3 regions of the Streptomyces sp. NPDC016677 genome follow, and region 1 is predicted to be linked to each of the others. Evidence: riboswitches for the same ligand, from Rfam matches in the RefSeq annotation. Region 1 holds a riboswitch; each other region holds the start of a gene.

Region 1 (4,664 bases):
CTGCTCCTCATGGTCGTCGTGGCCATGGTCTTCGTGGGCAACGTGGATCTGAGCGGCGGGGTGAAGGCGTACCTCTGGCCGACCGTGCTGGTCGGTGCGGGCGTCGCCCTCGTCTGGCGGCAGGCGGACAACGCCCGCCGGGCCCGCTGGGTCGAGGCGGGCCGGCGCCGACGCACGGTCCGGCTGCTGCGCGCGGTGGCCGGGGTACTGCTGGTGACGGCCGGTGTCTCCGGCATCTTCGTGCTCCAGGGCTCCGCCGCCCACCTCGGGTCGGTGCTCCAGGCGGCCCTCGCGGTCCTGGTCGGCATAACGCTGCTGGCCGGGCCGTATCTCGTGCGCATGACGCAGGACCTCTCCGAGGAACGCCTGATGCGCATCCGGGCGCAGGAGCGCGCCGAGGTCGCCGCCCATGTGCACGACTCGGTGCTGCACACCCTGACCCTGATCCAGCGCAACGCGGAAAGTCCCGGCGAGGTACGGCGCCTGGCCCGCGCTCAGGAGCGGGACCTGCGCGCCTGGCTCTACAGACCGGAGGGCAACGGCAAGGACGAGGACGACGAGCCGGCGACCCTCGCCGAAGCCGTGAAGCGCGACGCCGCCGAGGTCGAGGACAAGCACGGCGTCCCCATTGAGGTCGTCGTGGTCGGCGACTGCCCGCTCGACGAACGGATCGGGGCACAGACGCAGGCCGCGCGCGAAGCGATGGTGAACGCGGCCAAGTACGGTGGCGAGGGCGGTGCCGTACAGGTCTTCGCCGAAGTCGAGGGCAGGACGGTCTTCGTGTCCGTCCGGGACCGGGGGCCCGGCTTCGACCCCGAGTCGATACCCGCCGACCGGATGGGTGTCAGAGAATCGATCATCGGCCGCATGGAGCGCAACGGCGGCACGGCGCGACTGCGCGCGGTGCCCGGCGGCGGCACGGAGGTCGAGCTGGAGATGGAGAGGGCGGAGAAGACGTCATGAGCGACCCGACCGAAGCGAACACGGAGTCCGCCGAGTCGACCGGCGGAGCGGCCGGACGGCAGGTGCGCGTGGTCCTCGTCGACGACCACCGCATGTTCCGTACGGGCGTGCAGGCCGAGATCGGCCGGACCGAGCAGACCGGGGTCGAGGTGGTCGGGGAGGCCGCCGACGTCGACCAGGCCGTCACGGTCATCACCGCGACCCGGCCCGAGGTGGTCCTGCTCGACGTCCACCTCCCGGGCGGCGGTGGCGTCGAGGTCCTGCGTCGCTGCGCCCCGTTGATGGCCGACGCCGAGCGGCCCGTCCGCTTCCTCGCCCTGTCCGTCTCGGACGCGGCGGAGGACGTGATCGGCGTGATTCGCGGCGGTGCCCGTGGCTATGTGACCAAGACGATCACCGGCTCCGACCTCGTCGACTCGGTCTTCCGCGTCCAGGAGGGCGACGCCGTCTTCTCGCCCCGTCTGGCCGGCTTCGTCCTGGACGCCTTCGCCTCCACCGACGCCCCGCCGGTCGACGAGGACCTCGACCGCCTCACCCAGCGGGAGCGCGAGGTGCTGCGCCTGATCGCCCGCGGCTACGCGTACAAGGAGATCGCCAAGCAGCTGTTCATCTCCGTCAAGACGGTCGAGTCCCATGTCTCGGCGGTCCTGCGCAAACTCCAGCTCTCCAACCGGCACGAGCTGACGCGGTGGGCCACCGCACGGCGCCTCGTCTGACGCGGCCCGTACCGGACGGCCTTGGCGGCCTGTGCATGTGACTCAGGCCCCCCACGGGCCCGTTCTCTCGCAGGGTGATGACCGATGTGTGGAATCGGGAGCGCGGCGGCCGGGGGGTCGGGGAACTTGGGGGACTGGTGGCCGGCCGGATTCGCGCCCTTCATTAGGCTCCGGACTCATGGACGTACTCATCCACCTCTTCGTCGGTCTGCACATCATCGGCATCGCGGCACTGCTCGGCGGCTTCCTCACTCAGATGAAGGCGATGGGCGAGGGCACCGCCCGCTTCGGTCCGGCGATGCTGCACGGCGCGCTGACCATGCTGGTCACGGGGGTGATCCTGGTCGGGCTGAACCAGGCCGACGACCAGTCCGTCAACAACATCAAGATCGGCGTGAAACTGGCCGTGCTGGTCGTGATCCTCGGCCTCGTCTACGTGAAACGGGACGAGGAGAAGGTGGAGAAGGGCCTGTTCGGGCTGGTCGGCGCGCTGACCATGGTGAACGTCTTCATCGCGGTGCTGTGGACCTGAGCGCCGGCCGCGCGGACACGACCGGCGCACCAGGCCGGGGCCGGTGCCGAGCGAGCGGAACCGCTCAGGCCGGACGCACCACGCTGTAGATCGACGACTCGCCGTCGTAGTAGACGGACTCCTCGCGGACGTACGCGCCCGGCTTCGGCGCGTGGATCATCATGCCGTTGCCGATGTAGATGCCGACGTGCGAGATGTCGTCGTAGAAGAAGACCAGGTCACCGGGTTGCGCCGCGGAGATCGACACCGTGGTGCCGGCGTTGACCTGGTCGTAGGTGACGCGGGGCAGGTCGACGCCCGCGTCCTTCCAGGCGGCCTGGGTGAGGCCGGAGCAGTCGTAGGAGTCGGGGCCGGTGGCGCCCCAGACGTACGGTTTGCCGATCTGGGCGCGGGCGAAGGCCAGGGCCTTCCCGGCCTTGGTGGCGTACGAGGAGTCGGTCGCGGACGACGACCCGGTCGACCCCGAGGAACTGCTCTCCTGCGCGGCGGCGGTCTTCGCGGCCTCCTCCTGGCGCTGCCGTTCCTCGGCCTGCTGCCGGGCCAGCTCCTGGGCCTTGCGGGCCGCCTCCTGCTGCTTCTCCTTCTCGATCGCGGCGAGCCGCGCCTTCTCCTGGGCGGTCAGGTCGGCCAGCAGCTCACGCGCGGAGGCGAGTTTCGTCTGGACGGTGGCCTTGGCCGTCTTCAGGTCCTTCTGTGACGTGGTGAGCGTCTGGAGGCTCTCGGTGGCCTCCTGGCGTTTCTCCATCGTCTCGGCCTGCTGGGTGACGTAGTCGTCGACCATCTGCTTCTGGCGGCCGGTGAGCCGGTCCATCAGCTGGTTCTGGTCGAAGTAGTCCTGCGGGGAGTCCGCGAGCAGGAGGGTCGCGGTGTCGGAGACGGCCGCGCCGGTGCGGTACTGGGCGGCGGCGAAGGAGCCCAGCTCCTCGCGCGCGTCGTTCAGCTCCTGGGTGCGCTGGGCGACGTCGTCCAGGAGGCTGTCGACCTGCTCGCGCTGCTTCGCGGTCTTCTCCTCGGCCGCGTTGTACTTCTCGGTGGCCGACCCGGCCTGGCGGTAGAGGTCGTCGACCTTCTTCTGGACCTCTTCGAGGCTCGGCCGGTCGTCGGAGGGGGCCGCGGTGGCCGTCTGGGGGAGCAGGGCCACGGAGGTCAGCGCGGCCGTGGCCAGGACCGGGGTCCGTATGCCTGCCATGAGCGTTCCGGCGGGACGCGACTTGCGGTGCGACGCCAAGGGAGGCGACTCCTTCCGTGCTCCGCCTACCGGGTTAGCTGTCGGGTTCGGGCGGTGTGGTGTTACGGAAGGCTGCCCTACGGTTCGCGCCCGGAGCGGGCTGTGAACCGACTCACCCCATGTCACGGTGGGTCCCCGGTTCCGGGCGCCACGCGGGCACGCCGGATTCGGCGGAGGCCGCGCGGCCCGGCGACGTTCGCCGGTGGGGGTCGAGCGGCCCGCCCGCACCGTAGCCAACTCGTGTGCCCCCTGTGAAGGTTGAAGGGTGATATGCCCGATACATTTTCGTGACCTAGAGGGCTTCCCTCACGGTGGGTGATGTGCGGTGACGGGAGCGTGTCCGGCGGTACGGGTCCGGCCGGGTTTTCGAGGGGGCGTCCGGTTGTCGGTGGGGCGCCCTAGACTCGTAGAGCGATGAGCAGCCTCTTTGACGACAGCTTCCTGGCGAGCCTCCAGGCCCCCCGCGGGCACGAGGAGGAACCTCCGCCACCGCCCGAGGACGAGCACGTACCGGAGCCGATCCCGGACGATCTGTTCGCCGGGAAGTTCGACGTGCCGCCGGACCGGGACCCCTACTACCGGGACGGCGCCCCGCGCCCGGTGACGGACCCCGCCGCGCTCCTGGAGGGGCTGAACGAGAACCAGCGCGCCGCGGTCGCCCACGCCGGCTCCCCGCTGCTCATCGTGGCCGGTGCCGGTTCCGGCAAGACCCGCGTACTCACCCACCGCATCGCCCACCTGCTCGGCGCGCGCGGTGTCCACCCCGGCCAGATCCTCGCGATCACCTTCACCAACAAGGCCGCCGGTGAGATGAAGGAGCGCGTCGAGCAGCTCGTCGGCCCGCGGGCGAACGCCATGTGGGTCATGACCTTCCACAGCGCGTGCGTACGCATCCTGCGGCGGGAGTCGAAGAAGCTGGGTTTCACGTCGTCGTTCTCGATCTACGACGCCGCCGACTCCAAGCGGCTGATGGCGCTGGTCTGCCGTGACCTGGACCTCGACCCCAAGCGCTTCCCGCCGAAGTCCTTCAGCGCCAAGATCTCCAACCTGAAGAACGAGCTGATCGACGAGGAGGACTTCGCCGCCCAGGCCGCCGACGGCTTCGAGAAGACCCTCGCCCAGGCGTACGCGATGTACCAGACGCGCCTGCGCGAGGCCAACGCCCTCGACTTCGACGACCTCATCATGACGACGGTCAACCTGCTGCGCGCCTTCCCGGACGTCG
Region 2 (4,664 bases), on a different contig from region 1:
CTTGGTCTGCGAGCGGTAGACCCGGGCGGCGGTCTGCTCGCCGAGCGCCCTGATCCTGGTCGTGGTGGAGAAACGGTCCCGGTCCCTCACGGCCATCTCGTTTCCCGCCTCCCGTGCACACGCGTACGTCCCCGCACACGGTACGGGACCGGGTACGGGGACGTACGTACGACGCTGCTCTTAAGGGCTCGCTCAGCCCTTGAAGCGCGGGAAGGCGCTGCGGCCGGCGTAGACCGCGGCGTCGTCGAGGATCTCCTCGATGCGCAGCAGCTGGTTGTACTTGGCGACGCGCTCGGAGCGGGCCGGGGCGCCGGTCTTGATCTGGCCGCAGTTGGTGGCGACGGCGAGGTCGGCGATGGTGACGTCCTCGGTCTCGCCGGAGCGGTGGGACATCATGCACTTGAAGCCGTTGCGCTGGGCCAGCTCGACGGCGTCCAGGGTCTCGGTCAGCGAGCCGATCTGGTTGACCTTGACGAGCAGCGCGTTGGCGGCGCCCTCCTCGATGCCGCGGGCCAGGCGCTCCGGGTTGGTGACGAACAGGTCGTCGCCGACGAGCTGGACCTTGTCACCGAGCTTGTCGGTGATGGTCTTCCAGCCCTCCCAGTCGTCCTCGAACAGCGGGTCCTCGATGGAGACCAGCGGGTAGGCGTCGACCAGCTCCGCGTAGTACTCCGTCATCTCGGCGGCGGTGCGCTCCTTGCCCTCGAAGGAGTAGACGCCGTCCTTGTAGAACTCGGAGGCGGCGACGTCCAGGGCGAGGGCGATCTGCTCGCCGGGGGTGTAGCCGGCTTCCTTGATCGCTTCGAGGATGAGGTCGAGCGCGGCGCGGTTGGAGTCCAGGTTCGGGGCGAAGCCGCCCTCGTCGCCGAGGCCGGTGGACAGGCCCTTGTTCTTCAGGACCTTCTTCAGCGTGTGGTAGACCTCGGCGCCCCAGCGCAGGGCCTCGGAGAAGGACTCCGCGCCGATCGGGGCGATCATGAACTCCTGGATGTCCACGTTGGAGTCGGCGTGCGAGCCGCCGTTCAGGATGTTCATCATCGGAACGGGCAGCAGGTGCGCGTTCGGGCCGCCCAGGTAGCGGAAGAGCGGGAGGTCGGACGCCTCGGAGGCGGCGTGCGCGACGGCCAGGGAGACGCCGAGGATGGCGTTGGCGCCGAGCGAGCCCTTGTTGTCGGTGGCGTCCAGGTCGAACATGGCCTGGTCGATCAGGCGCTGCTCGGTGGCGTCGTAGCCGACCAGCTCCGGGCCGATCTGCTCGATGACGGCGAGGACGGCCTTCTCCACGCCCTTGCCCAGGTAGCGGTTCGAGTCACCGTCACGCAGCTCGATGGCCTCGAAGGCACCGGTGGAGGCACCGGACGGAACGGCGGCACGACCCGTGCTGCCGTCGTCGAGGCCGACCTCGACCTCGACCGTGGGGTTGCCTCGGGAGTCCAGGATTTCCCGGGCTACGACGACGTCGATGGACGGCACGAGCATCTCCTTCTTCAATGTGACGCTTCTGTGTGACGCGGGTGCGCGCTTACGCGCGGCTCCGCGGGACGAGCCTAACCGGCCCGGGGCGATCGGCCAGCCGGTCACCCACCCGTTGGGCAAACCGAGAGTAAATTGTTTCCGAACGGAACAAAAGACTGCCGCGATCCGGACATGGCCCCGCCCCGGCGTGTACGGGGGAACACGCGCCGGGGCGGGGGCCTGTGAGCCGTCAGCTGAGGTGCAGCTGCTGGCCCGGGTAGATGAGGTCGGCGTCGTCGACGATGTCGTCGTTCAGCTCGAACAGCTTCGCCCAGCCGCCGTCGACGTCGTGCGCCTCGGCGATGGAGCTGAGGGTGTCGCCCTTGACGACCTTGTACTCGCCGTCGCCCTTCTCGACCTTCTTGCCGGTCGGGGTGGTGACGGTCTTCTCGGCCTGCTGGGTGGTGCCGGTCTCGGCGGCCGGGCGCTCCTGGGAGCGGGAGGCGGGCTGCTCCTGCGTCTCACGGGACTCGGTGGAGCCACTGGAGCCGCTGGAGCTGCTGGAACCGCTGCTCTGGCCGCTGTCGGAGGAGCCGGTGTAGCCGCCGGCACCCGACAGGCCCGTGCCGCAGTTCGGCCAGGCACCCTTGCCCTGGCCCGCGAGGACCTTCTCGGCGACCTGGATCTGCTGGTCCTTGCTGGCCTGGTCGGCGGTGGAGGCGTACTGCGTGCCGCCGTACGCCGCCCACGTGGAGGCGGAGAACTGCAGGCCGCCGTAGTAGCCGTTGCCGGTGTTGATGGACCAGTTGCCGCCGGACTCGCACTGGGCGACGGTGTCCCACTCCGACTCGGTGGCGGCGGAGGCGTTGCCGGCCGCCATCAGCGGGGCGGCGACGGCGGCACCGGTCACGCCGGCGATGGCGATGGCGCGAGTGGCCTTGGACGGACGACGGTGCTTGCCCTTGCTGGAGAACAGCATGGAAGATCCCCTCACCGACGCCTGCGAGGTGAGCTGTCGGGTTCGGGCCGGTTGAGTTGCCCGGCCGGGTCCCTCACGGGACTCGGCTCCACCCCTAGCCGCTCCGGCTCAACTGCCCGGTGCGGCGACCTACCTTGGGTCCCCCGCTCCTGCCTTCGGCGCTTGCGCGACGACTGTTCCCGGACTGCCGCTGGCAGGATTCGGCGTTGCGGCGGCCGGGGCCCGCGATGGCGAGCGGTCATGACCGTAGACAGGCTCCCGGTGGATTTACAAAGACGATCAGGGCTTCTGAGACCTATCTCTCACGGCGTTTAATACGGACATTCACCCTTAACCGTGACGCGAACTGCCGTCACTTTTCGACCGGTTCGACCCCAACGGCAAGCTTCTGACCGGGCAGGATGTGGTCGGGGTCGGTGCCGACGGCGTCCTTGTTCGCGGCGTAGAGGGAGGACCATCCCCCGGCGAGCTCAAGGGAGTCGGCGATGGCCCACAGACTGTCGCCGGCGCGGACGGTGTACGTCCCGTCGCCCGCCTCGTCGCCCGTCTTGTCGCCCGTCCTGTCGCCCGTCTCGCGCGCCGTCTTGTCGTCGCGCGAGGCGTGCCGCCCCGAGGACGACTCCGAACGGCCCTTCGCCGTCTCCTCGTCGGCGCTGCCGCCGCGGTGCTTGCCGGTGCCGGTTCCGCCGGCCGTGTCGTCCTCGCCGGTCTTGGTGAGGCTCGAAATGGCGGGGGTCGGTTCGAGGTTGCCGGCGCTGCCGGTGGCGCCGGAGGCGTCCGCGGTGTCGCGCTTGGTGGTGGCCGCGTCGCTCGGCTCCTCGACAGGGGAGGCGGATTCGGGTGATGTGTCGGAGTCGGCCGATTCGTCGCCGGTGTCTGAAGTGTCGGTGTCCCCAGCACCGGCGTCCGAAGTGTCGGTGGACGGGGTGTCCGAGGGGGAGGCCGAGGAGCCGGAGCCGGAGCCGGAGCCGGAGCCGGAGCCGTCCGAAGCGTCGTCCGTGTCGGCCGGGTCGGTGGTGTCGGCCGCGCCGGACGAGTCGGCAGATCCCGAGGAGCCGGATGAATCGGTCGAACCGGATGAACCATCCGACTCCGCATCCGATGATGCCGACCCGGACGAATCGTCCGACGAGTCGTCATCCGACGCGCCGCCGCCCAGTCCGGCGAGCAGTCCGCAGGTCGGCCAGGCGGCGATGCCCTGGGCCGCCAGGACCTTCTCGGCCACACGGATCTGCTGGGAGCGGCTGGCCCGGTCGGCGGTGGTGGCGTACTCAAGGCCGCCGAACGCCTCCCAGTCCTCCTGGGACAACTGCAGGCCGCCGTAATAACCGTTGCCGTTGTTCTGGCTCCACGCGCCACCGGTCTCGCACTCGGCGACACGGTCCCAGGCCGCGCCGTCGGCCGCGTGGGCACCGGTGGCTCCGAGGAGCGGGATCGCGATGGCGGAGCCGGTGACTCCGGCAGCGACGACCAGGGCCGGGGCCTGGCGGGGGCGACGGTGTCGGCCGTTCCCGGAGAGCATGCGGAGACCTTTCACGAGACAGCAGGGCCCGCACGGCGGTTGGTGCTCGGTGCCGCGCTGATCCGTGAACGTATAGGCATACGATCACTCATCACAAGTTCATGCCGTGTAGATCACATGGAGATCACAGTGGTGACGGCGCGTCACCTTTGCTGATGCGACGGATCGTTCACTCAGCCGCGGTGAACGACACCGGCAGGGTGCGCAGACCCCTCATGATGAGGCCGCCGCGCCAGCGCAGTTCGGCCGGATCGACGGCGAGGCGCAGGTCGGGCAGGCGGGTCAGGAGTGTGGCGAGCGCGGTCTGGCCCTCCAGGCGGGCCAACGGGGCGCCGAGGCAGTAGTGGATGCCGTGGCCGTAACCGAGGTGCTGGCTGTCGCGGCGGGAAAGGTCCAGGGTGTCCGGGTCCGTGAAGCGCGCCGGGTCGCGGTCGGCGGCGGCGAGGACGACGAGGACGGGGTCGCCGACGGCGATGTCCTGTCCGCCGAGGGTGAGCGGCCGGGTGGCGAACCGCCAGGTGGCCAGCTCCACCGGACCGTCGTAGCGCAGGAGTTCCTCCACGCCGGTCTCCAGCAGGCCGCGCTCGCCGGCCGCGAGCGACTCCTGGAGGCGGGTGCGCTGGCCGGGGTGGGTGAGCAGGGCGTACGTGCCGTTGCCGATGAGGTTGACGGTGGTCTCGAAACCGGCGAAGAGGAGGATGAACGCCA
Region 3 (4,664 bases), on a different contig from region 1:
CACCGACGATCTCTTCGTCTCCTGGGAGACGCTCACCCACGCCCGCAATCCCGGGCGCTAGATACGTATGTGCTGATCACCCCGGACATGGTCTACACTGGTGACACACCGACGCGGGGTGGAGCAGCTCGGTAGCTCGCTGGGCTCATAACCCAGAGGTCGCAGGTTCAAATCCTGTCCCCGCTACTCAGGCCGATGGCCGGGTCCCTTCCGAGGGGCCCGGCCATCGGTGCGTTCGAGCCCCGTCGGCCGTGGTGCTCCGGCGTTCTCCGTCATCCGGACGGCCCCCCACCGCTCGCCGCCCGCCCCCGCTCCGGGAACCCTGGACGGGCGGGACGGCAAGCGGCGGCTACGTACATGGGTGGCGGGAGGCGAGCGGTGCGGCCTGGTGACGTGGACGAGGGACCGTACGCCAGGGCCGGCGGCCGGCTGCCCGGCGACCCGGTGCCCGACCCGGGCCTCGGCGACGCCCCGGTGCCCGTGCCGCCCGCCCCGGGCCGACGGCGCCGGGTCCGGCGCGGCGCCCGGATGACCCTCGTACGCCTCCTGCCCGTCCTGCTGATCGCCGTAGGCGCCGCCTACGACCTGCTCACGCCCCGGTACTTCACCGCCGGCCCCCTCTACACCGCCGCGCCCCTGACCGCCGCCCCGCTCTACTCGCGGCGCGGCACCGTGCTCACCGGGGTGGTCACCGTCGCCGTCGTCATAGCCCTCCAGATCGGCCTCGGCGTCGCCCACCAGGTCGACTCCGTCACCGAGCTGGTCACCATCGCGGTGGTCGCGGTCCTCGCCGTCTTCGTCAACGCCCTGGTCCGCCGCAACGACGAGCGGCTCGCCACCGCCCGCGAGATCGCCGAGGCGGCCCAGCGCGCGGTGCTGCCCGAGCCCGCCGAACGGCTCGGCGGCTTCGAGATCGCCGCCTGCTACGAGGCCGCGCAGGCGGACGCCTTCATCGGCGGCGACCTGTACGCGGTGCAGGACAGCCCGCGCGGGGTGCGGATGATCGTCGGGGACGTGCGGGGCAAGGGGATGGGCGCGGTGGCCGCCGTCGCCGTCGTGATCGGGGCGTTCCGGGAGGCCGCCGAGCAGGAGTCGACGCTGGAGGCGGTGGCGCAGCGGCTGGAGCGGGCGCTGGCCCGCGAGGGCACCCGGCGCGAGGGACTGGACGCCTTCGAGGGGTTCACCACCGCCGTCCTCGTCGAACTCCCGCACGGCGACGGGGTGGCCCGCGTCGTCAACCGGGGGCATCCGCCGCCCCTGCTGTGCCACGCCGACGGCAGCCTGCGCGCCCTGACCACGCGGGACGCGGCGCTGCCGCTCGGCATGGGGGAACTGGGCGTGTGGCCGGACCGCGCGGAGGAGACCGCCTTCCCCGCCGGGGCCACGCTGCTGCTCTACACCGACGGGGTGACCGAGGCCCGGGACGCCCGGGGCGAGTTCTACGATCCGGTGGCGCGGCTCGGTGGCCGGCGCTTCCGGCATCCGGGTGACCTGCTGGACACCCTCGCCGAGGACGTGCGCCGGCACTCCGGGGGCGGGATGGCGGACGACATGGCGCTGCTCGCCGTACGGCGGCCCGATCCGGGCGGCGCCGACGAGTCCGGTGGCCTGGACGAGTCCGGGGGCGCCTGTGGTCACGAAGGGTGATGGGGTGGGAGCCCTCCGCATAACAATTGATGCACGGTCAGTTTCAAGCGGCGGAACCGACCGCTGTGCGGGTGTACTGAAACGCGGTCAACTCGCCCCGTTTTCGCCCTCCGTGCGGCCTTGCTCCCGGCCGAGAAGCTTAATGATCAAGAGGAACGGCTTGGAAACAGCGCCCCGCTTCTATTAACGTTCGATAACGCAGCGCGGTCGTCCCAGCCGTCACAGAAGGCGGCTCCGTGCGCACGCGCCGAATCCCGTAAGGGAACCGGGGAACCACCACCTTGGGGTGAATCGGGCGTATCCGACCGTGGAGACACGGCCTGTATACGCGCGTAGGAGACCTTCCCGCTCCGAACCCGTCAGCTAACCCGGTAGGCGGAGACGGAAGGAAAGGAGCACGCCCACGTGGCGTCCAACCGGCCTGCCCCCGAGGCCCCGTTCGTGCCGAACCAGCACGACCCCGCAACCTTCGGCTACGGCGCCTTCCGCCCCGACGAGGGCCCCTTCGAAGAGTGGAACCCCACCGCCGACACCGTCCGTCCCGTGCGCGGCAAGCACCGGGTCGCCAAGCAGCGCGGCGGACTGGCCCGCAGCTCCACCGTCCTCGGCGTCGGCGTCATAGCGGCCGTGGGCGCCGGCGGCATGGCCAGCGCGCAGACCGGCAAGCCGCCGGTGTCGATCTCCATGCCCGACCTGCCGTCCGTGGGCTCGATCATCTCGGACGACGAGTCCGCCGGAGACACGGCGGACGAGGGGTCGGCCACGCCGCTCAGCAGCATCGCCGCCGTCGCCTCGGACGACACCGAGGAGGGCACGACCACCGCCGGTGAGTCGCTCCGCGCCCGGATCATGGCGCAGGCCGAGCAGCAGCAGAACCAGGTCGAGACCAAGGCCGCCGAAGAGGCTGCTGCCGCCGCCGAGAAGAAGGCCGCCGCTGCCGCCGCCGAGGCCGAGAAGAAGGCCGAGGCCAAGGCCGCCGCCGCCAAGAAGAAGGCGGCGGCGGAGGCCGCGCGGAAGGCCGAGGCCGCGCGGCTCGCCCAGCTGGCCAAGCAGTACGCGCTGCCGACCTCCTCGTACACCATCACCTCCAGCTACGGGCAGGCCGGCGCCTACTGGTCCTCCGGCTACCACACCGGCCTCGATTTCGCCGCGCCCGCAGGCACCCTCATCAAGGCCGTGCACTCCGGGACCATCACCGAGGCCGGGTACGCGGGCTCCTACGGCTACCGCACGATCCTCACCCTCGACGACGGCACCGAGGTGTGGTTCTGCCACCAGTCCTCGATCAGCGTCAGCGTCGGCCAGAAGGTCAGCACCGGCGACGTCATCGGCCGCGTCGGCGCCACCGGCAACGTCACGGGCGCCCACCTCCACCTGGAGGTCCACCCGGACGGCTCCACCTCCGGCATCGATCCGATGGCCTGGCTGCAGAGCAAGGGCCTCACCCCCTGAGCCGTCCCCTTGTCCGGGACACCTGATCCCCGGCGGTCCTGACGGCGACCCCCCGACGTCAGGGCTGCCGGTTCACGGGCGCGTACGGATGGTGCGCGTAGAGCTGGTACTGCTGGTACTGCTGGTACCTGGGGTACTGGTGCGGTGCCGGCGTCGGCGGGGCCGTGGCCCGTGCCGCGTGGGCCAGCGCCGGGCGTGCCGTCTCCCGGCGGCGCCACAGCTCGTGCAGCAACGCCCGCTCCCGTACGACGAAGTCGGCGCCCGCCCGGCCGCGCCGGCCCCGGTGCCGCAGGAACGCCAGCTCGGTCGCGTACGCCTCGTACTCCGCCACCGTCCGTGCCGCCTCCTTCCCGGCGTGGCGCCGGGCGTGCGCACGGGCGAGGCGCCGGGCCCGCATCGAGCCGAGCGCGTACGGCTCCGCCGGGGTCAGCCAGCCGGCCGCCGCGTAGGCGGGCAGTTCGGCGCGTACGGTGACCAGTTCGCGCTGCCGGGACCAGACCGCCAGCCAGGTCAGCAGCCCGAACACCGGCACCATGAACGTCGCGTACACGAGGAAGAAGCCGTACTCCCCGAGGGCCGAGGAGCCGTTCCACAGCGCGTGCATGCCCATCGCGAGCAGCAGGCCGGCCGGCGGGAGCAGGACGCGCCCGGCCCGGCGGCTCTCGCCGCGCAGGGCGGCGAGACCGAAGCCGAGGCCGGTGAGCACCGTGAACAGCGGGTGCGCGAACGGCGACATGACGACGCGGACGAAGAACGTCGCCGCGGTGACGGAGGCGATGCCGCTGCCCCCGGTGAGCTGGTCGGTGCCGAACGCGTTGCCCAGGTAGAGGATGTTCTCGGTGAACGCGAAGCCGGTGGCGGTGAAGCCGGCCAGGACAACGCCGTCGAGGAGCCCGGTGACGTCGTGCCGGCGGAAGAGGTAGACCAGCAGGACGGCGGCGGCCTTCGCGGACTCCTCCACGACCGGGGCTATCACGGTGGTGCCCCAGGTGTCCGCGCCGGCCGGATCGGCGGTGGCCGTCGCTATCCAGCGGGTCGCGAAGCTGTTGGCCACGATGGCGGTCAGCGCCGCCGCGCAGGCCCCCCAGGCGAAGCAGAACACCAGGTTGCGCCAGGGGCCCGGCGCCACCCGGTCCAGCCAGCGGAAGGCGGCGAGCAGCAGCGGGACCGGCAGCACGGCGAGACCGAGGCCGACCAGGAAGCCCTCCGTGCCGGTCTGCTCGCGCACCAGCGCCAGGATGACCAGACCGGAGAGCGCGAGCAGCGTGGCCAGGGCGCCGTAGCGCACCCAGCGGCGCTGCCACCAGTGCCGCGGGGGCGGCGGTGCCGGCGGGTACGGGGAGCTGGTGGCCACGGCATCGATCCTGACGAGAGGGGGCGCCGCCCCGGCTTCAGGCGCCGGCGGGGGGTCGGTCCTGGTGCGGTACGCGGCGGAAGAGCAGGTCGTTCACCACATGTCCCTTGTCCAGTCCCTGGCCCTCGAAACGGGTCAGCGGGCGGTGCGCGGGACGGGGCGCGAAACCGCCGCCGGGCGCGGTGTTCTCGAAGGCGGGGTGCGCGGTGAG

What was found. Region 1 has a riboswitch for cyclic di-AMP ahead of ACZ3IG_RS10240 (C40 family peptidase). Riboswitches for the same ligand answer to the same signal wherever they lie in the genome.
Region 2: linked by a shared signal. The riboswitch ahead of ACZ3IG_RS18805 (transglycosylase family protein) and the one ahead of ACZ3IG_RS10240 (C40 family peptidase) in region 1 are both predicted to bind cyclic di-AMP.
Region 3: linked by a shared signal. The riboswitch ahead of ACZ3IG_RS16165 (M23 family metallopeptidase) and the one ahead of ACZ3IG_RS10240 (C40 family peptidase) in region 1 are both predicted to bind cyclic di-AMP.

What each region holds. Positions count from the first base shown of each region.
Region 1 is NZ_JBVHEO010000003.1:103,123-107,786, forward strand. Features, by position in the region: gene ACZ3IG_RS10225 (ATP-binding protein) at 1-963, shown strand, start outside; gene ACZ3IG_RS10230 (LuxR C-terminal-related transcriptional regulator) at 960-1,679, shown strand; gene ACZ3IG_RS10235 (hypothetical protein) at 1,858-2,211, shown strand; gene ACZ3IG_RS10240 (C40 family peptidase) at 2,276-3,439, opposite strand; cyclic di-AMP (ydaO/yuaA leader) riboswitch at 3,448-3,622, opposite strand; gene pcrA (DNA helicase PcrA) at 3,854-4,664, shown strand, end outside.
Region 2 is NZ_JBVHEO010000006.1:93,876-98,539, forward strand. Features, by position in the region: gene ACZ3IG_RS18795 (FtsB family cell division protein) at 1-96, opposite strand, end outside; gene eno (phosphopyruvate hydratase) at 193-1,473, opposite strand; gene ACZ3IG_RS18805 (transglycosylase family protein) at 1,706-2,434, opposite strand; cyclic di-AMP (ydaO/yuaA leader) riboswitch at 2,438-2,605, opposite strand; gene ACZ3IG_RS18810 (transglycosylase family protein) at 2,787-3,956, opposite strand; gene ACZ3IG_RS18815 (cytochrome P450 family protein) at 4,126-4,664, opposite strand, start outside.
Region 3 is NZ_JBVHEO010000005.1:6,598-11,261, reverse strand. Features, by position in the region: gene ACZ3IG_RS16180 (alginate lyase family protein) at 1-61, shown strand, start outside; tRNA gene ACZ3IG_RS16175 (tRNA-Met) at 113-186, shown strand; gene ACZ3IG_RS16170 (PP2C family protein-serine/threonine phosphatase) at 379-1,647, shown strand; cyclic di-AMP (ydaO/yuaA leader) riboswitch at 1,883-2,040, shown strand; gene ACZ3IG_RS16165 (M23 family metallopeptidase) at 2,053-3,099, shown strand; gene ACZ3IG_RS16160 (PrsW family intramembrane metalloprotease) at 3,158-4,453, opposite strand; gene trmB (tRNA (guanosine(46)-N7)-methyltransferase TrmB) at 4,491-4,664, opposite strand, start outside.